DNA from 3 places in the Mesorhizobium marinum genome. Region 2 is predicted to be linked to each of the others. Evidence: predicted binding sites of a transcription regulator. Region 2 holds the regulator's gene; each other region holds the start of a gene.
The links. Region 2 encodes LexA, which represses DNA repair genes until DNA is damaged. Its sites were predicted from a motif close to TGTTCNNNNTGTGTTCNG; they were not measured.

Region 1 (9,975 bases), on a different contig from region 2:
TGTCGATGCGCTGGCGGGTGCCCTCCATCGACGCCGAAGGCTATTTCTTCAGCTGGTCGCGCAATGCCGCGAGCTTGGCGAAGGGCGACAATGGATCGATCCGGGCCGGGCGTTCCTCGCGACGAGCCTGGAAGGCGGGCTTGGATCCGCGCTCGGCGCCGTCCTGCGACCTGCCCTTGCGGGTATCCTGACGGCTGTCGCGCTCCGGCCGGCCCTTGTTGCGGTCCCGGCCCGGCTTGGCCTGGCCTTCGCCGTCCTTGCCGTCGCGGCGGCCACGCCCCTGCCGGTGACCTGCCTTTTCGCCGTCGGCCCGACCGCCGGAATGGCGCTGGCGCTGGTCGTGCCGGCGGCCGCCCGCCGGACGCTCGAAGCGGCCCGGGCGCCACAGCAGGATAGGCTTGCTCTCCTCTGCCGGCGTTTCCGGCTGCGACACGGCTTCCGGCTCGGCCTCGGCCGCGCCGGCAATCGAGCCGGAGTCTGCCGTGCCATCGGGCGTCTCGCCGGCATTCCGGGCAGGCTCAGCGGCTGCGGGATCGATAGTGTTCGACACATCTTCGGACGCGGCGACGGCGGCTTCGTCCGGCGACGACGGTTCGACCACCGCAGCTTCCGAAACGGCAGGTTCGCCCGGAGCGTCTTCGGGCGCCGCCGCTGCGTCGGCCTGGTCGGCTGCCCCTTCGGCGCTCTGCCCGGCCGCTTCTGTTGTCGCGTTCGCCTCTGCTTCGACCGCGGCTTTCTGGGCAGCTTCAGCCTTGGCGGCTGCGGCCTGTTCGGCCGCCTCGCGGGCGGCCAGGTCGAACGCATCGAGCTTCGCCTTCACATCTTCGGCGGGCTTCGGCTCGGCGCGGTAGCCGAGGCCCTTGAGGATCTCTTCCATGTCTTCGGCATTGGCGCCGAGGATCGACATCATCGCCGGCGTCACGATAAAGGCCTGGCCATCATAGGCCCCGTCGGGGCGAGGACCGAGCCCCGCCTTCCAGCCCAGCGCGGGACGGATGAGATCGGCAAGCCGCTCCAGGATGTCGACGCGGACCGCGCGTCGGCCGAGCGGCCGGAAGCCGGCAAGCTTGTAGAAGGTGCGGTCGAATTCGGGGTCCACCACCACAGAGGTGCGGCCGGAGGCAAGCGCGTTGACGATGTCGCCGAAGCCGGGCTTTTCCTTGCCGTCGTTCTTCAGCGCCCAGAGCAGGGTGATCAGGCCTGCCGGGGCCGGCTTCACGAGAGCCGGCACGAACACGTGGTACGCGCCGAAGCGCACGCCGAGCCGGCGCAGAGCGGCGCGGCCGGTCTGGTCGAGCGACTTTACGTCATCAGCGATCTCGCGACGGTTGATCAGGCCGAATTCCTCGGCCAGACGGAACGCGATGCCGCGGCCGATGCCGGCGATCTGGTCAGCGGACCGGAGCTCGATCAGCGGCTTCAGCAACGACTCGATCTGGTAGTTGACGAACCGTTCGGCTCGCGCCGCGACCTTGTCGCGCGCCGGCCCCGTGAGCTGTTCGTCCGCGAGCAGGATGACGCGCGGCTTGAGGGCATCCTCGCCGGCGGCAAGCGCCCCGATCGGCGCGCCGATCCAGCGCAGGACGCCATCGGAACCAAGCGCGATGTCGCCGTTGGCGCACGCGGCGAACCGTTCGGCCCGCGTCTCGAACTCGGTGGCGAGCACCTTCTGCGCGGCCGTCCTGATGGCCTTGCCGTCTTCGCCGTTGGCGCTCTGGTCCGCGGTGAAGCGGAAGCCCTGCAACTCGCCGACGTGGTGACCTTCGACCATCACCGTGCCGGATGGGCTGATTTCGGCTTCAAGCATTGTATTTTCCCGGAGGCGCCGCACAAGGACGGAAGTCCTGCGGTCTACGAACCGTTTCGTCAACCGCTCATGCAGGGCATCCGACAGTCTGTCCTCTATTTCGCGCGTCTTTTCCTGCCAGTGTGTCGGATCGGCAAGCCAGCCGGGCCGGTTTGACACGAAGGTCCAGGTCCTGATCTGGGCGATGCGTTGCGAGAGGGCGTCGATATCGCCATCGGTGGAATCCGCCCGGCGAACCTGTTCGGCCATGTAGTTCTCGTCGACATGGCCCTTGCGGGCGAGATCGTCATACATGGAAGCGATCAGGTCGGCGTGCTGGGCCGGCGCGATCCTGCGATAGTCGGGGAGCGCACAGGCCTCCCACAACAGCTGCACACGCTCGCGGCCGGTGGCGAGGCTGCGGATCGTCGCGTCACGCGACAGCTGGTCCAGCGCCTGCTGGTCGACGGCCGGAAGGGCGCGCGTCAATCCCTCGACCGGCGCCGGCGTCTCGATCGACCGCTGCAACGCCTCGAGGCTGGCGAAGTCGAAGCCGGCGGTTCGCCATTGCAGGACCTTCACCGGATCGAAGTCGTGCGCCTCGATCTTGTGCACCAGTTCGTCGTCGAACGGATCGACCTGGCCGGTGACGCCGAAGGTGCCGTCGCGAAGATGGCGTCCTGCGCGACCGGCGATCTGGCCGAGCTCGGCGGCCGACAGGTCGCGGTACTGATAGCCGTCGAACTTGCGGTTCTGCGCGAAGGCGACGTGATCGAGGTCGAGGTTCAGCCCCATGCCGATGGCGTCGGTGGCGACAAGGTAGTCGACGTCGCCCGACTGGTAGAGCGCGACCTGGGCATTGCGCGTGCGCGGCGAGAGCGCGCCGAGCACGACCGCCGCGCCGCCGCGCTGGCGGCGCACGAGTTCGGCGATGGCGTACACCTCGTCCGCCGAGAAGGCGACGATGGCCGAGCGGGAAGGCAGCCGCGTCAGCTTCTTCTGGCCGGCGTAGGCGAGATGGGACAGGCGCGGGCGCGTCACCACCGAAACGCCTCTCAGGAGCTTCTCCAGGATGCCGCGCATGGTGGCGGCGCCGAGCAGCAGCGTCTCCTGGCGTCCGCGCAGGTGCAGCAACCGGTCGGTGAAGATGTGTCCGCGCTCGAAATCGCCGGCGAGTTGCACTTCGTCGATGGCGACGAAGGCGGCATCCGTCTCGCGGGGCAGCGCCTCGACCGTGCAGACGGAGTATCGCGCGCCTGGCGGCACGATCTTCTCCTCGCCGGTGACCAGCGCCACCTTGTGCGCCCCGACCTTTTCGCACACGCGTCCGTAGACCTCGCGCGCCAGAAGCCGCAGCGGCAGGCCGATCAGACCGCTCTCATGCGCAACCATGCGTTCGATGGCGAGATGCGTCTTGCCGGTGTTGGTCGGTCCGAGCACGGCGGTGACGTCGCGGCCGGACAGAACCAGCGGCTCATTCGACTTTGCATGGATCGTCATGGGATCGGAACGGGGCCTTCCTGGCTGCTCGTTGCAGTCGGCATCGCTGGCGGCGGCATGGCCGCATCGTCCGCAAGGGGACCGGCAACACATAGGGTTTCGCCGCACCGAACGAAAGGAAAAAACGCGTGGTCCCGGCGCGCCGGAATTAAGCAATGGAACGAGTCTGGAACGAATCAGCGACGAATCACTGACTCGACGCGATTCCCTTTTTGTTCATGCCTACATCTAGCCGACAGGCCTTCCAGGCGCACCAGATGCTGAATCGCCGGCGTTCTCCGGACTGAAGCAATTGGGCGAAGCCGGGCAAAAGAGTTAACGGCGGGGCGCCGATACCGGCGTGACCGACGCAATGCAACCCAAGTCGATGATTTCGTTAATGATTCCCTCTAGTTGCCCGAGCCTCCAGATGCAGGGTTCCGCCATTTCCGTTAACCTTTGGAGCAAAGGCGGAACGAATCGGCGACGAATCACTGCGGGCGACGGTTTCCCCTTTCGTTCTCCGCAACATGTTGTGGCGAGACGCTGTGAGGCGACTAAAGAACTTCAGCCTTGCGCACGTTGGCGCTCTTGCGGTGCGGCAGCCGTTAACCAATGCGTGCCGATGCGGCACACCTGCAGGCTGGGCCTCGGGGTGGAAAATAGCTGTGACTTGTCCGCCTGGCGGCGATGCGCCTTGCCATTGCCGATTGAAAGAAGACGCCGACGGGTGTCCATTTCCGTTGGGGGAACCGTAGGAGGAACCATTGTCCAAGAGACTTCTGGCCGAGTTTCTCGGCACGTTCTGGCTGGTGTTCGGGGGATGCGGCGCCGCGGTGCTTGCCGCGGCCTTTCCCGATCTCGGCATCGGATTTGTCGGCGTTGCGCTTGCCTTCGGGCTGACGGTGCTGACGATGGCCTTCGCCGTCGGCGGCATATCGGGCGGGCACTTCAATCCTGCCGTTTCCGTTGGTATGGCCGTCGCCGGCCGCTTCGATGCCAAGGACCTCGTTCCCTATGTCGTGGTACAACTGATCGGCGCAGTGGTCGCGTCCACGCTGCTCTACCTGATCGTCAGCGGGAAGGCGGACTTCGCCGACATCGGCAGCTTCGCAACCAACGGCTACGGCGGGGCGTCTCCGGGCCAGTATGGGCTCGGGTCGGCCCTGATCATCGAGTTCGTCCTGACCTTCATGTTCCTGATGATCATCCTCGGCTCCACCCACGGCCGCGTTCCGGCGGGCTTCGCGCCGATCGCCATCGGCCTCGGGCTGACGCTGATCCACCTGATTTCGATCCCGGTGACCAACACGTCCGTCAATCCGGCCCGCTCGACGGGGCCCGCGCTCTTCGTCGGCGGGGTGGCGCTCCAGCAGCTCTGGCTCTTCTGGGTCGCACCGATCGCCGGCGCGGCGGTTGCCGGTCTCGTGCACAAGGCGTTGCTGGAAAAGGACTGATTGGCTGCGCTTTCGAACGGAAACGGCGCCCAACTGGGCGCCGTTTCAATTCCCGGGGCGAAGTTTCCGGCCAGCCAGGCCTGGCCGTCAGGCGAAATACTGGCCGCCGTTGGCGGAGATCGTCGAGCCGGTGATAAAACCGGCGTCGTCGGAGGCGAGGAACACGACGCAGCGGCCGATTTCCTCGGGCTCCCCGAGCCGGCCGACGGGGATCTGCGGGATGATGCGTTCGTTGAGCACCTTCTCATCGATCGCCTTGACCATCTCGGTGGCGATGTAGCCGGGGCAGATCACGTTGACGGTGATCCCGGCGCGCGCGCCTTCCTGCGCCAGCGCCTTGGTGAAGCCGATGTCGCCGGCCTTCGACGCCGAATAGTTGGCCTGCCCGGCCTGGCCCTTCTGGCCGTTGATCGAGGAGATGGTGATGACGCGGCCGAACTTGCGGTCGCGCATGCCGCTCCAAAGCGGGTGCGTCATGTTGAAGACGCCGGTCAGGTTGGTGTCGATCACCTCTTTCCACTGCTGCGGCGTCATCTTGTGGAACATCGCGTCGCGCGTGATGCCGGCGTTGTTGACCAGAACGTCGACCGGGCCGAGGTCGGCTTCCACCCGGGCGATGCCGGCGACGCAGGCGTCGTAGTCGGCGACCGACCATTTGTAGACCGGAATGCCCGTCTCGGCCTTGAACCGCTCGGCAGCCTCGTCATTGCCCGCGTAGTTGGCCGCCACCTTGTAGCCGGCGGCCTTCAGCGCAAGCGAGATCGACGCCCCGATGCCACGCGAACCTCCGGTGACGAGTGCAACTCTGGCCATTCAGTGTTCCTCCCTGACTTCTCTTGAGCGCAGCGGGCCGATCGCTGCCGACCGTGCCCGCCGCATTGTTGCCTGGCAGATTTCACATCGCTTCGACGCACATGGCAACGCCCATGCCGCCGCCGATGCAGAGCGTGGCGAGACCCTTCTTCGCCCCGCGCCGCTTCATTTCGTAGATCAGCGTGTTGAAGACGCGGGCGCCCGACGCTCCGACCGGGTGGCCGATCGCGATCGCGCCGCCGTTGACGTTGACGATGTCGGGGTTCCAGCCCATGTCCTTGTTCACCGCGCAGGCCTGCGCCGCGAAGGCTTCGTTGGCCTCGACCAGGTCGAGATCGCCGACCGACCACCCTGCCCTTTCCAGCGCCTTGCGCGAGGCCGGGATCGGGCCCGTGCCCATGATCGCCGGGTCGACGCCGGCGGTCGCCCAGGAAACGATGCGGACCAGCGGGGTCGCGCCGCGCCGCACAGCCTCCTGCTCGCTCATCAGAACGACGGCCGCGGCGCCGTCGTTGATGCCCGACGCATTCGCGGCCGTCACGGTGCCGTCCTTGTCGAAGGCGGGCTTCAGCTTACCGACCGTCTCGAGCGTCGTACCCGCGCGGATGTACTCGTCGTCGGCGACGACGACGTCGCCCTTGCGGCCCTTGACGGTGAACGGAACGATCTCGTCCTTGAAGCGGCCGGCCTTCTGCGCGGCTTCCGCCTTGTTCTGCGAGGCGACGGCGAACCTGTCCTGCTCGTCGCGGGTGAGCTGCCACTGGCGGGCGACGTTCTCCGCCGTAATGCCCATGTGATAGCCGTGGAATGCGTCGGTCAGCCCGTCCTTGATCATCGTGTCGACGAGCTTGAGGTCGCCCATCTTCACGCCTGCACGCAGATACTGGGCATGCGGCGCCATGGACATCGATTCCTGGCCGCCGGCGACGATGATCTTGGCATCGCCCGACGTGATCTGCTGCATGCCGACCGCGATCGCCCTCAGGCCCGACCCGCAAAGCTGGTTGAGGCCCCAGGCCGTCGTCTCCTGCGGGATGCCGGCCGCCATGGCGGCCTGTCGCGCCGGGTTCTGGCCCTGCGCGGCGGTCAGGATCTGCCCGAGGATCACCTCGTCCACCTCCTTGCCGTCAACGCCCGCGCGAGCCAGCGCTTCCTTGACCGCGACGGCGCCCAGATCATGGGCGGGCACGTTGGCGAAGGCCCCGTTGAAAGAGCCGACAGGGGTGCGGGCGGCGCCGGCGACGACGATGGAAGAGGACATGGCTTACTCCAAATGGGTGCAGCTGGACGTACGATTTCCGGACTTTTCTGGGCGTTTCCCTCTGTCGAGTCAAACCGGAAATCGGTGAACGCCGCCGCGCTGGCGGGGATGCCGGGTAATGCTGCGCAGCATAATTTGCCGGCAGCGCAGCATAGCACTTATCCCGCAGTGCACAAAGCACTTGGAAATACGATACTTTTAGGCATATCCTGCCGGCAAAGGCGCAATCGCTGCCGGGGCTCACGGGGGCTGCCGGTCTTCTGGGAGGATGACGATGCCCGCCAAAGACGACCCGGTCGTGATCAAGAAATACGCCAACCGCCGTCTCTACAACACCGGAACAAGCACCTATGTGACGCTCGAGGATCTCGCCGAGATGGTGAAGAAGGGCGAGGATTTCACGGTGCAGGACGCAAAGTCCGGCGAAGACATAACCCACCCCGTGCTTACGCAGATCATCTTCGAGCTGGAGCACAAGGACGGGCAGAACATGCTGCCGATCCCGTTCCTGCGCCAGCTGATATCGTTCTACGGCGACCAGATGCAGATGGTTGTGCCGAGCTTCCTGGAGCAGTCGATGATCGCCTTCGCCAAGGAGCAGGAACGCTTCCGCGAACAGATGAATTCCGCCATGGGCAAGGGTCCGATGGAGATGATGAAGATGGCCACTCCGATGAAGGCCATCGAGGAGCAGACGCGCCGCAACATCGAACTCTTCCAGAATGCGATGCGCCTGTTCGCGCCGTTCCCGCCGGGCGCCTCGGGCGACAGACCGGGAGAGCGCGCCGAGGCGGACCCCGCCGAAGGCGACGACCTCAAGGAGTTGCGCGACCAGATCGCGGCGATGCAGCGCAAGCTCGATACGATGGGCCGGCAGTAGGCGCAGCCTCGTCCCAAGAACCGTTGACCCGAACACGCGCGGGTCGAGGGGCCGGCCCGAGAGCCGGCCTTTCCTGTTTCAGTAGCGTCAGTTCAGGCTGATGTCGCGCCCCGCCGCCCGCAGCGAGACGGAGAAACCGGCGAGCACGTCGATCAGCGCGATCATCATCAGCACGAAGAAGACGGGGTGGGCCGCGCCACGCACCAGCAGGAACTCGACCAGGAACGCGACGAAGACGAAAGTCGACAGCAGATGGTCGATCACCGACGCGTTGGACGTGCGCGTGGCCTTCACAATCTCGACGAAGAAGAGCAGCAGCGCAATCACGATCATCAGGATGCCTGACGTCATCGAGAAGTCGCCGCCCGACATCATCCGGAACGAGAACAGTTCGATCTGCCAGGGATCGCCGTTGGGGCCTGTGCCGAACAGGCCGGCCAGCCCGAGATTGTACAGGATGAAGGAAACGACAAGCAGCGGCACGCTGGACAACATGGCTTTCTCCCCGGGGAACTTCCTGCCGACCTGTAGAAAGGGCGATTGCGACCACGTCAAGGTGGCATGCGAGGCGGCGCCGATCCTGGGTGTTCGGCGAGGTTCCGGTCGACAATCATTTTGAAGGTTTCGTAATATAAGCTCACCAAATGTGATCGGGGGCGGGCCCGGTTCTGTGGCAGAAATCGCCGCCGCAGCCGCAGGCAGGCGCAAGAGCTTTCGAGGGCGAACAAAGATGGCCGGCAAATATTTCGGCACGGACGGCATCCGTGGCAAGGCGAACACGTTTCCGATGACCGCGGAAGTGGCGATGAAGGTCGGCATGGCCGCCGGGCTTTCCTTCCAGCGCGGCAGCCACCGTCATCGCGTCGTGCTCGGCAAGGATACGCGGCTTTCCGGCTACATGATCGAAAATGCCATGGTGGCGGGGCTTACTGCTGCCGGCATGGACGTGTTCCTGCTCGGGCCGATCCCGACACCGGCCGTGGCGATGCTCGCCCGCTCGCTGCGCGCCGACATGGGCGTGATGATCTCGGCTTCGCACAATCCCTATTTCGACAACGGCATCAAGCTGTTCGGGCCGGACGGCTACAAGCTCTCCGACGCCATCGAAGGCAACATCGAGGCGATGCTGGAGGAAAGCGTCGAGATGACGCTTGCCGAGTCCGATGCGCTCGGGCGCGCCAAGCGCATCGACGGCGTGCACGACCGCTATATCGAGTTCGCCAAGCGCACCCTGCCGAAGTCGATGTCGCTCTCCGGGCTGAGGGTGGTCGTCGATTGCGCCAACGGCGCGGCATACAAGGTGGCGCCGGAAGCACTCTGGGAACTGGGCGCCGAAGTGTTCCCGATCAACGTCGAGCCCAACGGCTTCAACATCAACCAGGAGTGCGGCTCAACCCACCCGGCCGGCCTGTCGAAGAAGGTGCACGAGGTGCGCGCCGACATCGGCATCGCGCTCGACGGCGACGCGGACCGCGTCGTCATCGTGGACGAGAACGGCGAGGTCATCGATGGCGACCAGATCATGGCGCTGGTGGCGGAATCCTGGCTCCAGTCCGGGCGGCTTGCGGGCGGCGGCGTCGTAGCCACCGTGATGTCGAACCTCGGCCTCGAGCGCTTCCTGTCGGGCCTCGACCTCGAGCTTCACCGCACCAAGGTCGGTGACCGCTACGTCGTCGAGCACATGCGGGCGCATGGGCTGAACGTCGGCGGCGAGCAGTCGGGCCACATCGTGCTTTCGGACTTTTCCACGACCGGCGACGGGCTGGTCTCGGCTTTGCAGGTGCTGGCCTGCGTGAAGCGGCAGGGCAAGCCGGTGAGCGAGGTGGCGAAGAAGTTCGAGCCGGTGCCGCAGTTGCTGAAGAACGTCCGCTTCTCCGGCGGCAAGCCGCTCGACCAGGCGCCCGTCAAGGCCGCCATCGAGGAAGCGCGCGATCGCCTGGGCAAGTCGGGCCGGCTGGTGATCCGTCCGTCAGGCACCGAACCTCTGATCCGGGTCATGGCCGAGGGCGACGACCCGGGCCTCGTCAGGCAGGTGGTCGACGACCTCGTCGACGTGATTTCCGAAGCGCGCAGCGCGGCCTGACGGCGCGCTGACTTTGCGCCGGGCGGGCAGCCGCCCTACATTGGGAACGGGCCCAACGCAGATCGCAAGGAAGCCGCCATGGATGCCAAGACCTATCCCGTGACCCGCACCGACGCCGAGTGGCGCGAGAAGCTCACCCCCGAGCAGTATCAGGTTATGCGCAACCATGGCACCGAACGGCCGGGGAGTTGCGCCCTGCTTCATGAAAAGCGGGCC
Region 2 (9,975 bases):
GAGCGAGGCGATGCCCGCCGCGATGCAGGCGAACGGGTTGGCGCCCGACGAGCCGGCGAGGCGGACCGTCGAGGTCGAGGCGTTCTGCTCGTGGTCGGCATGCAGGATGAAGATCCGCTCCATCGCGCGGGCGAGCACGGGATTGATCTTGTATTCCTCGCAGGGCACCGCGAAGCACATGTGCAGGAAGTTGGCCGCGTAGTTCAGCTCGTTCTTCGGGTAAACGAAGGGCTGGCCGACGTGGTACTTGTACGCCATCGCCGCGATCGTCGGCATCTTGGCGATCAGCCGCATCGAGGCGACCATGCGCTGGTGCGGATCGGAGATGTCCGTCGAGTCGTGGTAGAAGGCCGAGAGCGCGCCGACCACGCCGCACATCACCGCCATCGGGTGCGCGTCGCGGCGGAAGCCGGTGAAGAAGCGGCTCATCTGCTCGTGCACCATCGTGTGGCGCGTCACGCGGTAGTCGAAATCGTCCTTCTGCGCCTTGGTGGGCAGCTCGCCGTAGAGCAACAGGTAGCAGACTTCGAGGAAATCGCCGTGCTCGGCCAGCTGGTCGATCGGGTAGCCGCGATGCAGCAGGATGCCCTTGTCGCCGTCGATGAAGGTGATCGCCGATTCGCAACTGGCCGTGGAGGTGAAGCCGGGGTCGTAGGTGAAGGCGCCGGTGGTGTTGTAGAGCGAGCCGATGTCGATGACGTCCGGGCCGACCGTGCCGCTGCGCACCTTGAACTCATGGGCTTTGCCGGCAAATTCCAATTTCGCAGTTGTCATCGCAACCTCCTTCAGCCTACCCATTCTATTGTTTTTGAATGCCTGTCTGGCCGGAACCCTGGCACGCGCCGGGGCAGCGCAGACAAGCCCCAACCCCTTGTCGTTGGAGTCAATGTTGCATCGCAACAGACTGGATTCAATGCAAAAAATGACAGTGACGTTGTCCTAATCGATTTGATCCCCAATTCGCGCCAGGCTCTCGTCGCGGCCCAGCACGGCCAGCACGTCGAACACGCCGGGCGAGGTGGTTCTGCCGGTCAGCGCGGCGCGCAGCGGCTGCGCGACCGCGCCAAGCTTGAGACCCTGCTCCTCGGCGAACGCCCGGATCGCGGCTTCCGTGGAGGCAGAAGTCCAGTCCTGCCCGACTGACTGCAATGCGGCGAGCGCGCCGCGCAAGACCGCCTTCTGCTGGTCGCCGAGCTGCGCCTTCGCCTTCTCGTCGATGGCCAGCGGCCGCTCGGCAAACAGGAAGGTGGCGCCGTCGGCGAGTTCGACCAGCGTCCTGGCGCGTTCCTTCAGCCCCGGCATTGCGGCGAGCAGCTGCGCCTTGCCCCGCTCGTCCAGCCTGTCAGCGATCAGCTTGCCGTTCTCCAGGTAGGGCAGGGTGCGGATGAAATCCTCCAGCAGTTCGGCATCGTCCATCTGCCGCATGTGGATGCCGTTCAGCGCCTCGAGCTTGGCAAAGTCGAATCGCGCCGCGCCCTTGTTGACGTCCTCGATCTCGAACCAGCGGATCATGTCGTCGAGGCTCATCACCTCGTCGTCGCCATGGCTCCAGCCGAGACGGGCGAGATAGTTGCGCAGCGCCGCCGGCAGGTAGCCCATGGCGCGGTAGGCGTCGACGCCGAGCGCGCCATGGCGCTTGGAGAGCTTGGCCCCGTCCGCGCCGTGAATAAGCGGGATATGCGCCATGACCGGAATGTCCCAGCCCATCGCGTCGTAGATAATCTGCTGGCGCGCGGCGTTGGTCAGGTGGTCGTCGCCGCGGATGATGTGGGTGACGCCCATGTCGTGGTCGTCGACCACCACGGCGTGCATGTAGGTCGGCACGCCGTCGGAGCGCAGGATGATAAAATCGTCGAGATCCTTGTTGGGGAAGCGGACGTCGCCCTGGACGCGGTCGCGCACAATCGTCTCGCCTTCTTTCGGCGCCTTGATGCGTATCACCGGTTTCACGCCGGCGGGCGCCTCGGAGGGATCGCGGTCGCGCCAGCGGCCGTCGTAGCGCGGCGGCCGTCCCTCGGCGCGCGCCTTTTCGCGCATCTCGGCGAGTTCCTCCTGCGAGGCGTAGCAGTGGTATGCCTTGCCGAGACGCACCAGTTCCTCGGCCACCTCGCGGTGGCGCGCGGCGCGGGCGTATTGCGAGATCGGATCGCCTTCCCAGTGAAGGCCAAGCCACGAAAGGCCGTCGAGGATCGCTGCCGTCGCGGCGTCGGTCGAACGCTCACGGTCGGTATCCTCGATGCGAAGCAACATCGTTCCCCCGGTGTGGCGGGCGTAGAGCCAGTTGAACAGCGCGGTGCGCGCGCCGCCAATGTGCAGATAGCCGGTGGGCGAGGGGGCGAAGCGCGTAACGACGGTTTCGGTCATACGTTTCCTGGATGACGAAGCGGCGACAGCCGCAGGCGGTCCGGCGGCGAAAACCGGGCCGATGGATAAAAGTTGGCGTTCATGTAGCATAGGTCGCCCGCCACGCAAGTGGCGGGGACCTGCACGGGGACGGCAATGGCGAAGGACCAGTCGCCTGCAAGCATCGGCGAAAGGGCGATGTTCGCCCCGGATGCCGCGCCGTTCGCCCTGCCGCCTCCCAAAAGAGTGGCCGCCGATGTCACCGGCGAAGGCATAGCGGACGCTCGTCCAGCCGCCTCGCCGCCGCGCGCCATGCCTCCCGTCTCCACGACGCCGGCGTTTCGGTGGCTTGCGAAGGCAAGCCTGCCCGCGTGGGGCGACGCTGTTCGCGCCGCCAGCCGCGCCGTGGAGACCGAACTGGACCGTGGCATCGCCTTCGTGCTGGCTCCCGTTTTCCTGGCTGTTGGTGCGATCATCTATTTCGCGCTCGCCCGCGAGCCTGCCCTGGCTTCGCTGGCCGCGGGCGCGGTCGTCCTCGGCATCCTTGCGCTTGCAACGCGGTCGCGCCCGGCGCTGAACATGCCGATTGCCGCCGCGCTCCTGCTGGTGCTCGGCGCGCTGGCCGCCAAGACGGAGACGCTGCGCGCCGATACGAAAATGCTGGGCGGCGAGGTGACGACGCGGCTCGAGGGCACGGTCGCCAGGATCGAGCGGCTCGCCAGCGGGCGGGTGCGGCTGACCATCGACGTGACCGCGACCGCTCGGCCGGTGCTGCGCCATGCGCCGGACCGGGTCCGCCTTTCCGCGCGGCGCATTCCCGATGGCGTCGCGGCAGGCGCCTCCGTGTCGGGCCTCGTACGCCTGATGCCGCCATCCGGTCCGGTGCGGCCGGACAGCTACGACTTTTCCTTCGAAAGCTACTTCGACGGGATCGGCGCGAGCGGCTATTTCCTCAGCGGACCCGAGCCTATTCCTTCGGCGGCCAAGGCGTCGGCCGTCTCCGCCTTCAAGGTTGCCGTCGAGCGGTACCGCCACGCAGTGGCCGAGCGCATTTCCGGCCATATCGGCGGAGCGGAAGGCGAGATCGCGGCGGCGCTGGTAGTGGGGGTGCGGGCCGGCATTCCCGAAGACGTCAACGAGGCGCTGCGCAAGGCCGGGATCTACCACATCATCTCGATCTCCGGCCTGCACATGGCGCTGGTCGCCGGCTCGATCATGTGGATGCTGCGCTCGGGCTTTGCGCTTTTCCCCGATTTCGCGTCGCGCCACGCAGTCAAGAAATACGCGGCGGCGCTGGCTCTGATCGGCCTTGCCGGCTACCTGTTCATTTCCGGCGCCGAGGTGGCGGCGCAGCGGAGCTTCATCATGATCGCCGTCATGCTTGCCGCTGTCCTGCTCGACAGGGCCGCGCTCACGCTGCGCAACCTCGCCATCGCGGCGATCATCGTCATCGCGCTGTCGCCGCACGAAGTGGTCGGGCCGAGTTTCCAGATGTCGTTTGCGGCGACCGTCGCGCTGGTCGGCGTCTACGCGGCGTGGTCGGACTGGCGCACCGAGCGGCCGGCGGGTCCGCCGCTCGCGCGTTCGCTGCCGGTTCGGTTGCTGCGCGCGGTCCTGCTCGGCTTTGCCGGACTTGCGGTGACCTCGATTGCCGCCGGCGGCGCGACGGCGATCTACGCCGCGTGGCATTTCCAGCAGATGCCGTCGCTTGGCCTGTTCACCAATCTCGCCGCGATGCCGATCGTCTCCTTCGTGGTCATGCCGTTCGCGGTGCTCGGCTCGCTTGCCATGCCGTTCGGGCTCGACGGACCGTTCTTCCAGGTGATGGGGATAGGGCTCGCCTGGACGGTCGCCATCGCTCAGTGGTTCGCGGAGCGTTCGCCGAGCGACATCGTGGGGCTTGTGCCGGCGTCCGCCGTGGCGGTGCTGACCGTCGCGCTTCTGGTCGCCACGGTGTTCTCGACATGGCTCCGACTAGCGGCCGTTCCGATCGCGGCCGCCGGCTTCTTCCTGCTCATCGAGCGCCCGGAGCCGGACCTGTTCGCCTCCGAAGACGGCCGGCTCGTCGGCCTCGGGATCGGCGACGGCATAGCCGTCAACCGAGCACGGCCCAGCCAGTTCACCGCCGACAACTGGAGGCGTGCGCTGCAGGCCGACGCGGTCGTCAGGCCTGAGGGCAGGCAGCAACGCAGCGCCGCCCAGAGTGCAGATGCGACCGGGGACGGAACCGGGGCAGCCAAGAACCTGGACGGTGCTGCCGGGTTCGTCTGCGGAGACGGGCTTTGCCTTGCCCGCCACCCGGCCGGCGCGACGGTCGCCCATGCGCTCGACACGCAAGCCGCGACCGACGCCTGCGCCGTTGCCGAGGTGATCGTGATCGAGGATGCGACCGCGGCAAACGCCTGCCGGTGGAGCGACGCGCTCGTCGTCACCGGCCGCGATCTTGCCGTTGGTGGAAGCGCCGCAATCGTCCTGTCGGACGACGCTCCGGCCGAAATCCGCTTCGCCATCGCCACACCCTACCGGCCCTGGCACGACCAGCGCCGGTTCTCACGCGCCGCGCGCGGACTGCCGCCCTACCGAAGGCCGGCGGCCGAAACCCGAAAGCCCGACGCCAAGCCGAGTGGGCCAGCGCGGAGCGCGGTCGGGCAGGATGAAACCGGTCAGTAGCGGCGGATCAGGCCGACGAGCTTGCCCTGAACCTTGATGCGGTCGGGGCCGAAGATGCGGGTCTCGTAAGCCGGGTTCGCGGCCTCCAGCGCGATCGAGGCGCCCTTGCGCCTGAAGCGCTTCAAGGTCGCCTCCTCGTCGTCGACAAGCGCCACGACGATTTCACCGGGATTGGCGGTCGAGGAATTCTTGATGATGACCGTGTCGCCGTCGAAGATGCCGGCCTCGATCATCGAATCGCCCTTCACCTCGAGCGCATAGTGCTCGCCGCCGGACAGCATCTCGGGCGGAACCGCGATGGAATGCGTCTTGTGCTGGATGGCGTCGATCGGCACGCCCGCCGCGATGCGGCCCATGACCGGGATGGCGACGGACGAGCCGGCGTCGTCGTCATTGCTCGCCATGCGTGACCGCGCCGGCTCCGGCTGGCCGCGTCCCAGGCTTCCCTGGATGACGCTCGGCGAGAACTTCTTCGCCGCGTTCAGGCCGGGCGCGATGGAATCGGGGAGACGCAGCACTTCCAGTGCGCGTGCGCGATTGGGCAGGCGGCGAATGAAGCCACGCTCCTCAAGCGCGGTGATCAGCCGGTGGATGCCCGACTTCGACGCAAGGTCCAGAGCTTCCTTCATTTCGTCGAAGGACGGCGGGATGCCCGATTCCTTCAGCCGCTCATGAATGAACAGGAGAAGCTCGTGTTGCTTGCGCGTCAGCATTGGCGTTTCCCCCGGGAATCAAGCCTCAAACAAAACCAGAACAAACACTATCTGTTCCAGTTGTGTTCCGCAACTGTTTAAAGTTTAATGAATTCGTTGACGATTTGTTCAGCGTAACCGGAGGAGCCGGCACGGCGCACCGGCCTCGACGGCTGGCGCAAAGGGCGCGCGCACGATCAGGCCGCCGGCGTCGGAAAGCAGCCGCAGCATCGAGGAGTCCTGGACATCGAAGGGCGTCGCCAAGAGGCCGGCGGCCGTATGCTCGACCCTTGCGCGGACGTAATCCTGGCGCTGGTCGTTCGCCGCCATCGGTGCGCCGAGAACCGCGTCGACCGTCTGGTCGTCATGCTGTCGGCCGCCGAGCCTCGCCAGGAGCGGTTTGAGGAAGAGTTGCGAGCAGACGAGGCTGGCCACCGGGTTGCCGGGCAGCCCGATGCAGCGTGTCGCACCGAGGCGTCCTGACATCAGCGGCTTGCCGGGGCGCATCGCGATCTTCCAGAAGCCGAGTTCCATCCCGAAGCCGACGAGCGCCGCCTGTACCAGGTCGTGGTCGCCCACCGACGCGCCGCCAAGCGTGACGATAACGTCCGCGCCGGCATCCAGCGCCTGCTGCAGCAGCGCCGAAATTGCCTCGATGCGGTCGGGCGCGATGCCCAAATCGAGCACGCGCGCGCCGGATTGCCTGGCGATCGCGGCGACGCCATAGGCGTTGGAGGCGATGATCTGGTCGGCGGCGGGGGTGCTGCCGGGCGGGACGAGTTCGTCGCCCGTGGCGATAATGGCGACCAGCGGTTGCTTCACGACCGGAAGGGAAGGGTGGTTCGCCGAAGCGGCCAGCGAGAGGGCGGCGGCGTCGAGCAGGCGCCCGGCGTCGAGCAGGACTTCACCCTCGGTGAAGTCGAGGCCGCGGCGACGGATGTGGCGACCGGCGGCGACCGTCTCAAGTACCTCGATCACGTCGCCGCCGAGCGACTTGACGTTTTCCTGGATGGCGATCGTGTCGGCGCCTTCGGGGACGGGCGCGCCCGTGAAGATGCGGACGGCCTGGCGTTCGCCGACCGCGCCCGCGAAGCGGCGGCCGGCGGGCGCGTCGCCGATCACCGTCAGGCGCGAGGGAACATGCGCCACGTCGGCGGCGCGCACGGCGTAGCCGTCCATGGCGGAGGCGTCGAAGGGCGGCTGCGTGCGCAGCGCCTTGACCGGGGCGGCAAGCACGCGCCCGCCGGCCTCGGCGAGCGGCACCGTCTCGGCAGCCAGCGGGGCGGCGCCCTCGAGCATGCGCGCCAGCGCATGGTCGACGGGAAGCAGTCCGCTCATTCCGGTTTCCCTCGGTCGGCCTTGAAGTCGCCGGACTTGCCGCCGGTCTTCTCGACGACCCTGATGCCGGAGACCACCATGCCGCGATCGACCGCCTTGGCCATGTCGTAGATGGTGAGGCAGGCGACGGAAGCGGCGGTCAACGCTTCCATCTCGACGCCGGTCTTGCCGGTCACGCGCGCCAGCGCGGTGACGCGCAGACCGGGCAGGGCCTCGTCCGGTACGATGTCGACCGCAACCTTGGTCAGCAGCAGCGGATGACAGAGCGGGATCAGTTCGTGCGTCCGCTTGGCAGCCATGATGCCGGCGATGCGGGCCGCGCCCAGCACGTCGCCCTTCTTGGCGTTTCCCTCGAGGATGGTTTTCAGCGTCGAGGGCTGCATCGTCACGGCCCCCTCGGCAACCGCCGTGCGCTCGGTCTCGTCCTTGCCGCCGACGTCGACCATGTCGGCCTTGCCGTCGGCGCCGAGATGGGTGAGGCGGGCCATCGTCGCGACTAGGCCCGAACGTGTGAGGGAGCGCCGCGCAGCAGCGCCTGCGTCGCAGCGGTCACGTCCGCCTGGCGCATCAGGCTTTCGCCGACCAGGAACGTGCCGATGCCGGCGCGCGCGAGCCGCAGGCAGTCGTCATGGGTGAAAATGCCGCTTTCGCCGACCAGCAGCCGGTCGTCCGGCACCATCCTGGCCAGGCGCTCCGAGGTTTCGAGCGTGGTCTCGAAGGTGCGCAGGTTGCGGTTGTTGACGCCAACAAGCCTCGACGACAGCTTCAGCGCGCGCTCGGTCTCCGCCTCGTCGTGCACCTCGATCAGCGCGTCCATGCCGAGTTCGTGGGCTGTGTCCTCGAGCGCCCTGGCGTCGTCATCGCCGACGCTGGCCATGATGATGAGGATGGCGTCGGCACCCCAGGCGCGCGCTTCGAACACCTGATAGGGCTCGAACATGAAATCCTTGCGCAGGGCAGGCAGCGAAACGGCCGCGCGCGCCGCGGTCAGGAATTCGGGCGCGCCCTGGAACGAAGGCGCGTCGGTCAGCACCGACAGGCATGCCGCGCCGCCCAGTTCATAGGCGCACGCCAGCGCCGGCGGATCGAAGTCGGCGCGGATCAGTCCCTTCGACGGGCTCGCCTTCTTGATCTCGGCGATCAGCGCGAAATCGCCGGCGGCGCGCTTTTTCTCCAGCGCGGCCAGGAAGCCGCGCGGACGGCTTGCATCGCCAACCCTGGCCTTCAGTTCGGCGAGTGGCAGGCGCGCCTTCGCGGCCGCGATCTCCTCGCGCTTGTAGTGCTCGATCTTGTTGAGGATGTCGGCCATGGGTCAGCCGTTGGAAGCGGCGACGAGCCGGTCGAGCACGCCGGCAGCCTTGCCGCTGTCGATCGCGGTGGCGGCCTGCGCCACCCCGTCCTCAATCGACTGCGCCTTGCCGGCGACGACCAGGCCGGCGCCGGCGTTCATCAGCACGGTGTCGCGATAGGCTCCGGGCGCGCCTTCGAGCAAGCGCCGAAGGGCGGCTGCGTTGAACGCCGCGTCGCCGCCGCGCAGATCGTCCCTGGCGTGGCGCGCCAGGCCGACGGCCTCGGGCGTCAGCGTAAACGCGCGCACGGTCCCGTCAGCCAGTTCCGCGACCTGCGTCTCGCCGGTCGCGGTGATCTCGTCGTAACCGTCGCCATGCGCCACCCAGGCGCGCTCGGCGCCGAGCGCCTTCAGCGTATGCGCGACGGGCTCGATCCACTCGGGCGCGAAGACGCCGACCATCTGCCTTTTCACGCCGGCCGGATTGGAGAGCGGGCCGAGCAGGTTGAAGATCGTGCGCGTGCCGAGCTCGGCCCGCGTCGGGCCGACATGCCGCATCGCGGGGTGGTGGGACGGCGCGAACATGAAGCCGACGCCGGCCTCCGCGATGCAACGGGCGATCGCTTCCGGGGCAAGGTCGATCCTGACGCCGAGCGCCGTCAGGACGTCGGCGGCGCCGGTCTGCGAGGACAGCCCGCGGTTGCCGTGCTTGGCGACCGGGACGCCGGCGCCGGCGATGACGAAGGCGGACGCGGTGGAGATGTTCACGCTGTGGGAACCGTCGCCGCCTGTGCCGACGATATCGATCGCGCCGGCCGGTGCGTCGACCCGCAGCATCTTGGCGCGCATCGTCGCAACCGCGCCGGAAATCTCGTCGACGGTCTCGCCGCGTACGCGCAGCGCCATCAGGAAGCCGCCAATCTGGCCGGGCGTGGCTTCGCCCGACATGATGATGTCGAAGGCTTCGCGGGCCTCCTCGAAGGAGAGCGGGCTGCCGCCCGCCACCTTTGCGATGTGTTCCTTCAGTGTCGCCATGGCCCCCGATCCCGTCCGTCGAGGCGCTAGAACGCCAGCGCCTGCTCGATGGCCGAACGGTCGACCGCCACGCCGTACTGTCCCTGCAGCTTGGCGACGAGCTGGTCGAGAAGGTCGTCGGCCATGCCCGACGCGAAGCTGGTCCTGGCGTCGTCGGGAATGGAGTTCGCATCCGCGCCGGCCGGTTCGAACACCTCGGTGACCTTGAACACGATCTGGGCGTCGCCCGTCGGCGCTGCGACCACGCCGCTACCGCCTTCGGGCACGCCGAACACCGCGGCGACACCGGGACGACCGAAGTCGCCATCGTCGGTCTCGCGCTTCAGTCCGCGCTTGGTCTGCTTCTCCAGGCCGAGTTCGGTCGCCAGCGCGTCGATCTGCGCGCCGTCCTTCAGCCGCTTCTCGACGTCCGCCGCCTTGGCCGCGAGCCGGGTATCGACCTCATCGGTCCTCCAGTCGGCGGCAACCTTGTCCTTGACCTCGTCGAGCGTGCGGTCGCGGGCAGGGGTGATCGCCTCCACCTCGTAGAACACAAAGCCGGTGCTGCCGACGTTTATCGGCGCGTTCTCGATGCCCGTTTCGGACTCGAACGCGGCATCGAGCAGTTCC
Region 3 (9,975 bases), on a different contig from region 2:
CGCCGTCGCCGAGCTCCTGCTTGAGCCCGATGGTGCCCGAGGCCGCTCCTGCGAAGGCCGGCGCCTTGTTCTTGAGTTCGGTGACGATGCGTTCCGCGACCTTCTTGCCGACGCCCGGCGCTCGGCTCACCGTTGCGATGTCGCGCAGCGCGATCGCGTTGGCCAAGTCGGGCGGCGCCAGCGTGGACAGCACGGCCAGCGCCACCTTGGCGCCGACGCCCTGAACGTTGTTCATCAACAGGCGGAACCACTCGCGCTCCAGCGCCGACTGAAAGCCGTAGAGACGGATCACGTCTTCGCGGACATAAGTCTCGATGAACAGCGTCACCGCCTCGCCCGGGCCGGGCATCTGCGCCAGCGTGCGCGCCGAGCAGTGCGCGACGTAGCCGACGCCGTGGACGTCGACGGTGCAATGGTCGTCGCCGATTTCATCGACGGTGCCCTTCAGCTTGCCGATCATGCCGCCGCTCTCAAGCCGCCGCCCCGGCAACCGCCCGAGCCAGGCGTGCCGCGGGGCTCTGCATATGGTGCGCGTGGCAGACGGCGATTGCCAGCGCGTCGGCCGCATGCTCGCTGTCGATCACCGCCTTTGGCATCAGCACCTTCACCATCATGTGGATCTGCTGCTTCTCGCCGTGCCCCGTGCCGATGACCGCCTTCTTGACGGCGTTCGGCGCGTATTCCGCGACTTCGATGCCGGCAAGCGCCGGCACCAGCATCGCGATCCCTCTCGCCTGGCCGAGCTTCAGCGTCGCCACCGCATCCTTGTTGACGAAGGTCTGCTCGACGGCGGCCTCGTCCGGCGCCTGGCGGTCGAGCACTTCGCGCAGCCCGTCATGCAACTGCCTGAGCCGAAAGGCGAGCGCGGCCTTGTCGCTGGATTTCACCGTGCCGGCGGCGACGAAGCGCAGGGAATTTCCCGACGCCTCCAGCACGCCCCAGCCGGTGCGCCTCAGTCCCGGGTCTATGCCGATGATGCGAATCGCCTGAGCCATGGTTCCACTCTAGGTACGGCGCGGCACCATTGACAGCACTATGTGAACAAATAGGAAACACCCACAGGTTTCGGGCGTCGAGGATCGGCCCGGCGCCGCCCCGGCAGGCTCAGCCGCGGGCGAAGGCGGTGTTCAGAAGCGTGATCTGGTCCGAGACGGGGTTCGGGCTGCGCGCGCCGGAGAGGGGGACCACTGTGTTCTTGCCGTAGATCTCGTCGTCCATGCGCCGTACGAGCGCTTGCAGGCTCAGCGACCGGTTCACCAGATCGACGAAGGGTTTCGGCAGTTCGGCCCAGCCGGTCGCGTCCGCATGCGCCGACGCCGTGTCCAGCCTGACCTTGGCCTTTTCCGTGGCGACCTGGTCGCGGCTCATCTCGCCGGAGTTGGCCGCGCGCTGCAGCAGCAGCCAGGACGCGATCTGCATCAGTCGCGTGGTCAGCCGCATCGATTCCGCCGCGTAGAGGGTGGCCGCCAGCCGCGACAGCTTCTTGGCCTCGCTGCGTCCTTCGCCGTCGAGGTATTCCGCCGCGTGCTCGACCAGGGTCATGCCTTCGTTGTAGAGCGGCTTGAACGACTGCGAGAAGACCCGCCGCTCGGCGAGCTTGATCGTCTTGCTGTCCTTCGACGGCTCACTCATGATCCAACGCCCCTGCACTGCCTTCGATCGCGCAAACGGCCCACCACCAAGCCGCCGCATCGTCGCCGGCGACCCCCCCCCTACGACGATCGCGGGGAAAATGCGCCTGCCGACAGTTCAACGCAAGCATATGTTTAATAAAGGGTTAACGATCGAGCCCGGGGCGGCCGGCGAAACCCGACCGTGCGCCGCCCTGCGGCACAAAAAAAGAGCCGCTAGAGGGCGGCTCTCAGGAGTTTAACAGGGAGGCGTCAAACGAAGTGGCTCCAGCCACTCGGTAAGAATCCAGATCACTGGATACGCACAGTAAACGCTCGTAAAGCTTAATGGCGGGTTACCGCGCCTCCCCAAATCAGAGAAAAATCGGGTTCAGTGGGCGGTCGCCCTCGCGCCGGCCGCCTCGCCGCCCCAGAGCGCGCGCAGCGCGATGAATGCGAACAGCATCGTCGCCGCGAAATAGACCAGCGACGCGATGCCGAGCACCGGCTCGATTGCGGCATTGCCGCCGTAGAACATGAACAGCGTAACCAGCATCACGATGCTGCTGACCGCGGCAGCCCAGAAATGGATGGTCGACAGGCGCGAATTCCGCGCCGCAGGCACGAGATGGTAGAAGAACGCGAAGACGGACGACATGATCCAGCCCAGCACCATGATGTGCGCGTGGGTCGGCAGTTGCGTATGGTCCTGGCTCATCGCCATCGAAAGTCCGAGCATCATGCCCAGGATCGAGTAGATGACGGCCAGGGTGAAGAAGTTGCGTGCTACGCCTTGCATGGTTGCCCCCTCAGGTGATTGTCCTATCGGCTCGCCGTGTAGCGCCGGCTTGGTTTCAGGACCATGCCGTCGCGACCGTCTGCCGATTCCCTGAAGTTACCTGAAAGATGCCGCTACGGCATCTGCAGGCGCGCGCAATCGACCAGCGTCAGCCGCCCTGGGCGAGCCCGCGCAGCTTGAACTTCTGGATCTTGCCGGTCGACGTCTTGGGGATTTCGGCGAAGATCACCGCCTTCGGCACCTTGAACCGGGCGAGCAGCGCCCGGCAGTGGGCAATGATCTCCTCCTCCGAGGCGGCGGCGTCCGGCTTCAGCTCGACATAGGCGACCGGCACCTCGCCCCACTTCTCGTCGTCGCGGGCCACCACGCCGCAGGTCGCGACGGCCGGATGCTTGTAGAGCGCATCCTCGACCTCGATGGACGAGATGTTCTCGCCGCCGGAGATGATGATGTCCTTCGACCGGTCCTTGAGCTGGATGTATCCGTCCGGATGCATGACGCCGAGGTCGCCGGAATGGAACCAGCCTCCGGCGAAGGCCTCGTCGGTGGCTTTCCTGTTCTTCAGGTAACCCTTCATGACGATGTTGCCCCGGAACATGACCTCGCCGAGCGTCTCGCCGTCGGCCGGCGTCTCGGTCATCGTCTCAGGGTCCATCACCGTCAGGCCCTCGAGCGGCGCGTATCGCACGCCCTGCCTGGCCTTCCTGGCCGACCGCGCATCGCGGTCGAGCGCGTCCCAGGCGTCGTTCCATTCGTTGACGACCGCCGGTCCGTAGGTCTCCGTCAGGCCGTAGAGATGCGTGACCGCGAAGCCGGCGTCGGCCATGCCGGCCAGCACCGCCTCCGGCGGCGGCGCGGCGGCCGTGTTGAACGTCACCGTCTGGGCGAAGTCGCGCTTGTCCTCGGCCTTCGCGTTGATGAGCACCGACATGACGATCGGCGCGCCGCAGAGATGCGTGACGCCGTGGTCGGCGATGGCGTCGTAGATCGGCTTCGGCCTCACCCAGCGCAGGCAGACATGCGTCCCGCCCTGCAGCGCAAGCGTCCACGGAAAGCACCAGCCGTTGCAGTGGAACATCGGCAACGTCCAGAGATATACGCAGTTCTTGCCCATGCCGGCGTGGATGGTGTTGGCGTAGGCCATCAGCGCCGCGCCGCGATGATGATAGACGACGCCCTTCGGGTTGCCCGTCGTGCCCGATGTATAGTTGAGCGACAGCGCATTCCATTCGTCGTCGGGCATCGACCACGCGAAGTCGGGATCGCCGCCCGCGACGAAGTCCTCGTAGTCCACGCTGCCGATGCGCTCGCCCTTGGGGTAGGGCGCGTCCGCCGGATAGTCGGGATCGTCATAGTCGATGACGAGCGGCTTCGCCTTTGCAAGCGCCAGCGCCTCGCGCATGACGCCGGAAAACTCGCGGTCGACGATCAGCACCTTCGTCTCGGCGTGGTCGAGCTGGAACGCGATGACCGCGGCGTCGAGCCGGGTGTTCACCGAGTGCAGCACAGCCTTGACCATCGGCACGCCGAAATGGGCCTCCAGCATCGGCGGCGTGTTGGACAGCATCGCGGTCACGGTGTCGCCCTTGCCGATGCCGTGCCCGGCAAGAGCCGATGCAAGCTGGCGGGAGCGGCGCCAGAAGTCGCCGTAGCTGATGCGCTGTGCGCCGTGGACGATGGCGAGGCGGTCCGGATAGGTCATGGCCGCGCGCTCGAGATAGGTGATCGGCGTCAGCGGCTGGAAATTCGCCGGCTGGCGATCGAGATCCTGTTCGTAGGGATTGGTCATCGTTCCTCACCCGGGCTTTCGCCCCACATGACCGGCCTTCGCGCCGGACGTCAATGGAGCACGTCGAGCACGCCGTCGTAAATCAGCTTCACCGCGATGACGGCCACCGTGCAATAGGTAAACGGGTAGAAAATCTCCGGCCGCATCCGTCGCACGAGCCATGCGCCGGCAAGGGTTGCGACGGGTGCGATCGGCATCAGAACGGCCGAAGCCGCCAGGTTGGTCGCATCGAATTGGCCAAGCAGGGAGTAGGGAACGAGCTTGATGGCGTTGGTGATCGCGAAGAAGATCACGCTGGTTCCCGTGAAGACCTTGGGATCCATCCGGAGCGGCAGCGCGTAGACCTGGAACGGCGGCCCCCCGACATGGGCGACGAAACTGGTGAAGCCGGCAACGGCCCCCCAGAACGAGCCCGCGACGCGGCTTGGCTTCGCCACATGGTTCGCGCCGTGCCGCGCCAGCTGGTAGAGCCAGCGCCCGACGAAGACGATGGCGATCGCCCCGACGAGGAAGCGGATCATGTCGGCCGTCACCATGGCCGCCGTCATCCAGCCGAGACCGATGCCGAGTAGCGATCCCGGCAGCATGACGGCGAGGGTCGCGCGGTCATAGACGCCGCGCCAGGTCCACAACGACACGATGTCCATCAGCACCAGGATGGGCAGCAGGATCGCCGCCGCCTGCACCGGGCTGATGACCAGCGCCATCAGGGGAACGCCCACGAAGCCCATGGCGCCGCCGAACCCGCCCTTGGACAGGCCGGCCAGGATCACGGCCGGCACGGCGGCTGCGTAGAACCAGGGATTTGCGAGAAGCTCGGACATGAGGCGAAATGAAGAAAGACGCGCTGGAATAGCCTGAAAACGGCAAGGATGCGACCGGATTGTTGGCCGAGGCGAAGGCGCGCGGCTGCTGTTCAACGCGACGTCCTTCGTCTATGCCGCTTTTCGACCAAACTCGCCCGGCATAGGCCGGGGCAGGAAAGCCGAGCATGACCGACGACAACACGCCGAACCGCTGCCGCATCATCCTGATATCGCCGCCTGGCATAGCTGCGGAGGCGTTCGCCACGAAGTTCGCCGCGGCGATCGCCGGCGGTGACGTCGCCTCCGTCATTCTCCCGCCCTACGAGATGGACGAGGCCTCTTACCAGGCCTTCGCAGAGCGCGTCGTGCCCATGGCCCAAGCCGCCGGGATCGCGGCGGTCATCGTCGACGACACCCGCATCGCCGGCCGCGTCAAGGCCGACGGCATCCACATCGAAGGCGGCAAGGCCGCCCTTGCCGAGGCAGTTGAAAACTTCCAGTCCAGGATCGCGGTTGGAGCGGGCGGCGTGAAGAGCCGCGATGACGCGCTGGAACTGGGCGAAGAGCGCCCCGACTACGTGTTTTTCGGCCGTTTCGGCTACGACAACCAGCCGGAAGCCCACCAGCGCAATCTGTCGCTGGGCGGCTGGTGGGCCGAGATGGTGGAGATTCCCGGCGTGGTGATGGCCGGCTCCAGCCTCGATTCCGTTGCGACGGTGGCTGCCACCGGGACCGATTTCGTGGCGCTTTCCGCGGCGGTCTTCTCTGAAGGCGTCGACCCGTCCGAGGCGGTCCAGCGGGCCAACGCCATCCTCGACGAAACCGCACCGCGCTTCGAACCGGCCGGATGATTGCGCTTTCGCGACGTCTTCCCCTGCTGGCCGCCCTTCTGGTCTGCGGCGGCGTAATCGCGGCCGAAGATGCGCAGCCGGCCGGAGAAACCCCGGAGGCAACGACGGGCGTGGACCAGGAACGCTTCGGCGGCCCGGCGTCCGACGCCGCCTATGGCGCCTACCAGCGCGGCCTCTACATGACGGCGCTCAACCTGGCGATGCCGCGCGCCGAGGCCGGAAACGCGGCGGCGCAGACGCTGGTGGCCGAGATCCTGTCCCGCGGGCTCGGCGTCAAGCGCGACGAGGCGCAGGCTGCGAAATGGTACCAGCTGGCCGCCGAGCAGGGCGTGCCCGAAGCCCAGTTCCAGTACGCCCTGATGCTGATAGACGGTCGTTTCGTGAAGAAGGACACGAAGGGGGCCTATGCGCTGATGCAGTCGGCCGCGGAAGCAGGCAACCGGCTCGCGCAGTTCAATTTCGCGCAGCTGCTCGTTCAGCGCGAGCCCGGCGACGTCGGAATGGCGAAGGCTGTGTCCTACTACCAGCGCGCCGCAGAAGCCGGCCTTGCGGACGGCCAGTATGCAATGTCGCAGATCTACGCCAACGGCGCCGGTGGCAAGCCGCGCGACGAGGCCGAGGCAAGGCGCTGGCTGCTGCTCGCCGCCCGGCAGAACTTCGACACCGCCCAGCTCGACCTCGCGACCTGGCTGGTCGAGGGTCGCGGCGGCCCGCGCGACCTGAAAGCCGGGTTCGGCTGGATGAAGCGCGCCGCCGAGGGCGGCAACGTCGCCGCGCAGAACAGGCTGGCGAAGCTCTACATGGGCGGCATCGGCACCGAGCCGAACGCGATCGACGCCGCCGCCTGGTACTTCCTCGCACGCAGGCGCGGACTGCACGATGCTGAAATGGACGACTTCCTCAGCGGATTGACCGACGAGGACCTGAAGACGGCGCTCGAACGCGCAAACCGGCTGCGTTAGGGCGCTCCGCCAACCCGCCGGTCTCTTGCCTCCCCAGGCTTTTTGTGGTCATGGACCACCAACGCGCGACGTCGAGCGCATGAATGTTCCGGAAATTCCCCTACCATGGCCAAGATCAGCGGCAGCGAAATCCGTCCCGGCACCGTCATCGAGCATGATGGCGGCCTTTGGGTTGCCGTCAGGACGAACACCGTCAAGCCTGGCAAGGGCGGCGCCTATAACCAGGTCGAACTGAAGAACCTCGTCAGCGGCACCAAGCTGAACGAGCGGTTCCGCTCGGACGAGAAAGTCGAGCAGACCCGGCTCGACCTCAAGGACTTCTCCTTCCTCTACGAGCAGGGCGACCAGCTCGTTTTCATGGATACCGAGAGCTACGAGCAGCTCGAACTGCAGAAGGACTTCGTCGGCGACCGCGCCGCCTTCCTGCAGGACGGCATGATGGTGACGGTGCAACTCTACAACGAGACGCCGATCGGCGTGTCCTTGCCCGACCAGGTCACGCTGGCGATCACCGAGGCGGATCCCGTGGTGAAGGGCCAGACCGCCGCGTCCTCCTACAAGCCCGCGGTGCTCGAAAACGGCATCCGCGTGCTTGTGCCGCCCTTCATCTCCGCCGGCGAACGTATCATCGTCGACACGAACGAACTCACCTACGTCCGCCGCGCGGACTGATTCAGGCAGGCAGATGGCGCGCTCAGCACTCCTCAACGTGATGGTCCAGGCCGCGATGAAGGCGGGCCGCTCCCTTTCCCGTGACTTCGGCGAGGTGCAGAACCTCCAGGTCTCCCTCAAGGGGCCAGGCGACTACGTCAGCCAGGCAGACCGCAAGGCAGAGGAGATCATCCACGCCGAGCTGTCGCGGGCGCGTCCCGGCTATTCATTCCTCATGGAGGAGCGTGGCGAGGTCGAAGGCGACGACGACCAGCACCGCTGGCTGGTCGACCCGCTCGACGGCACCACCAACTTCCTGCACGGAATCCCGATCTTCTCCATCTCCATCGCGCTCGAACGTCAGGGGCAGCTGGTCGCCGGCGTGGTCTACAATCCCGCGATGGACGAGCTCTATACCGCCGAACGCGGTGGCGGCGCCTTCCTCAACGATCGCCGCCTTCGCGTTGCCGGTCGCACCAAGCTGTCCGACGCGGTCGTCGGCACCGGCGTGCCGCATCTCGGCCGCGGTCATCACGGCAACTTCCTGATCGAAATGCGCAACGTCATGGGCGAAGTCGCAGGCGTGCGCCGCCTGGGTTCGGCGGCGCTCGACCTCGCCTACGTCGCGGCGGGCCGCATGGACGGCTTCTGGGAGCAGGGCCTTTCGCCCTGGGATGTCGGCGCCGGCATCGTTCTCGTGCGCGAGGCGGGCGGCTTCGTCACCGACAAGGCTGGCGGCCAGGACATCTTCGCCACGGGCGATCTGGTGGCGGGCAACGAGGCGATCCACCGCGACCTGATGAAGACGCTGAAGAAGCCTGTCTCCCCGCGCTGACCCTCAATGCGGTCGCCGCCCTGGCGGTCGGAAGGCTTGCAAAACCATGGCGACCGCTCCCAGATAGAGGGCATGCAGGTCCATGATGAATAGCGGCGACGCTCCGTCCCGCGCCGCCGCCCCGTTCTGGGGGCGCTTCCACTATTCCCGCGCCGAGATTGTCGCCGATGGCGCCGTGCATACCGTCGGCATCGTGCTTGCGATCGCGGCCGGCTCGTCGCTGTTGTCGCTCGCGCCCTTCCACGCCGGCCCCGGCGAGTATGTCGCGGCGATCTTCTACGTCGTGGCGCTGCTGACGGTGCTGTCCATCTCGCTCGCCTACAACCTATGGCCACTGACCCCTGCCAAGTGGATCCTTCGCCGCTTCGATCACGCCGCGATCTACCTGTTGATCGCGGCGACCTACACGCCCTTCCTGATCCAGCTCGACGACCTTGCCATGGCCCGCGTCATGGTCGCGGTGGTATGGTGCGTCGCTGTCGCGGGCATGGCGATCAAGCTCTTCCTGCCCGGCCGCTTCGACCGCCTGGCGATCGTCTTCTATCTCGCCATCGGCTGGAGCGGCACGCTAGTCGTTCAGCCGCTTCTGGACACGCTGCCTGCTGTCACGCTCGGCCTGATCCTCGCCGGCGGGGTCGTCTATTCCTGCGGCGTCGTCTTTTTCGCGTGGAAAGGTCTCCGGTTCCACAATGCCGTCTGGCACGGATTTGTGGTCACCGGCGCGGGATTGCATTGCGCCGCGATCATCGACTGCCTCGTGGTCGCCCGCTTTTGAGCCGGAGCCCCAAGTTCCCTTGCGTCTTCCAATTTGACCGCGATTCCGCTTAGAGTCGCGGCTGCTGCGTCGCAGGAAATGGAATCGGGGCGAGAATGGGCATCTTGAGGACCATGGGCCTAGTCGGCTCGTCTGACGTGATGGACTACGACCCCTACAGGCTTTCCAGCCCGCAGGTCTTCGTTCTGTCGATGATGGTCTTCCTGGCCATCGTCGCCTTCATCGCAGCCATCCTGACCCGCCAGATCTCGGCTGCCTTCGCCACCAATCCAGGCCTCAACGGCCTCATTCTCGGCGTGCTCATCGTCGGCATCCTCTTGTCCTTCCAGCAGGCCGTCAGGCTTTTCCGCGAAGTGCGCTGGGTCAACTCCTTCCGCGCCGGGTCCGAGGCGACCGAGCCCGTCCTGCTCGCGCCGATGAAGGCGCTGCTGTCGCGCTCCTCGACGGTCGCGCTGTCGACCAGCTCGATGCGCTCCATGCTCGATTCGATCGCCACCCGCCTCGACGAGAGCCGCGACATCTCGCGCTACCTCATTGGCCTGCTTGTCTTTCTCGGCCTGCTCGGCACCTTCTGGGGCCTGCTCGCCACAATCGGCTCGATCGGCGACACGATCCAGTCGCTCGATCCGGGTTCGGGCGACACGGGATCCGTGCTCGACGCGCTGAAGGCCGGGCTGTCGGCGCCGCTGGCCGGCATGGGCACGGCCTTCTCGTCGTCGCTGTTCGGCCTGTCCGGCTCGCTGGTGCTCGGATTCCTCGACCTCCAGGCCGGGCGCGCCCAGACGCGCTTCTACACCGAACTCGAGAACTGGCTTTCGTCGGTCACCGACCTGTCCTCCGACATGGTGGTCGCCGACGGCTCCAAGGGCGACGCGTCCGACGAGATTCGTGCGCTGT

Region 1: the regulator LexA is predicted to act here: its motif matches at 3,443-3,460, upstream of ABUE31_RS08365 (helicase-related protein).
Region 3: the regulator LexA is predicted to act here: its motif matches at 1,038-1,055, upstream of ruvC (crossover junction endodeoxyribonuclease RuvC).

Annotation. Positions count from the first base shown of each region.
Region 1 covers NZ_JBFOCI010000002.1:574,731-584,705, forward strand. Annotated here, with positions in the region: gene ABUE31_RS08360 (RNA-binding S4 domain-containing protein) at 1-28, opposite strand, end outside; gene ABUE31_RS08365 (helicase-related protein) at 41-3,286, opposite strand; gene aqpZ (aquaporin Z) at 4,033-4,722, shown strand; gene ABUE31_RS08375 (beta-ketoacyl-ACP reductase) at 4,810-5,535, opposite strand; gene ABUE31_RS08380 (acetyl-CoA C-acetyltransferase) at 5,618-6,796, opposite strand; gene phaR (polyhydroxyalkanoate synthesis repressor PhaR) at 7,071-7,676, shown strand; gene ABUE31_RS08390 (hypothetical protein) at 7,764-8,171, opposite strand; gene glmM (phosphoglucosamine mutase) at 8,407-9,759, shown strand; gene msrB (peptide-methionine (R)-S-oxide reductase MsrB) at 9,838-9,975, shown strand, end outside.
Region 2 covers NZ_JBFOCI010000008.1:19,087-29,061, reverse strand. Annotated here, with positions in the region: gene gltA (citrate synthase) at 1-774, opposite strand, end outside; gene gltX (glutamate--tRNA ligase) at 940-2,364, opposite strand; gene ABUE31_RS20585 (ComEC/Rec2 family competence protein) at 2,500-5,013, shown strand; gene lexA (transcriptional repressor LexA) at 5,007-5,726, opposite strand; gene ABUE31_RS20575 (molybdopterin molybdotransferase MoeA) at 5,835-7,043, opposite strand; gene moaC (cyclic pyranopterin monophosphate synthase MoaC) at 7,040-7,531, opposite strand; gene trpC (indole-3-glycerol phosphate synthase TrpC) at 7,540-8,352, opposite strand; gene trpD (anthranilate phosphoribosyltransferase) at 8,356-9,366, opposite strand; gene ABUE31_RS20555 (SurA N-terminal domain-containing protein) at 9,393-9,975, opposite strand, start outside.
Region 3 covers NZ_JBFOCI010000002.1:716,319-726,293, forward strand. Annotated here, with positions in the region: gene ruvA (Holliday junction branch migration protein RuvA) at 1-460, opposite strand, end outside; gene ruvC (crossover junction endodeoxyribonuclease RuvC) at 471-995, opposite strand; gene rcdA (protease adaptor protein RcdA) at 1,105-1,632, opposite strand; gene ABUE31_RS09050 (hypothetical protein) at 2,002-2,409, opposite strand; gene ABUE31_RS09055 (acyl-CoA synthetase) at 2,558-4,198, opposite strand; gene ABUE31_RS09060 (sulfite exporter TauE/SafE family protein) at 4,249-5,022, opposite strand; gene ABUE31_RS09065 (thiamine phosphate synthase) at 5,190-5,855, shown strand; gene ABUE31_RS09070 (tetratricopeptide repeat protein) at 5,852-6,817, shown strand; gene efp (elongation factor P) at 6,923-7,489, shown strand; gene ABUE31_RS09080 (inositol monophosphatase family protein) at 7,503-8,303, shown strand; gene trhA (PAQR family membrane homeostasis protein TrhA) at 8,389-9,078, shown strand; gene ABUE31_RS09090 (MotA/TolQ/ExbB proton channel family protein) at 9,174-9,975, shown strand, end outside.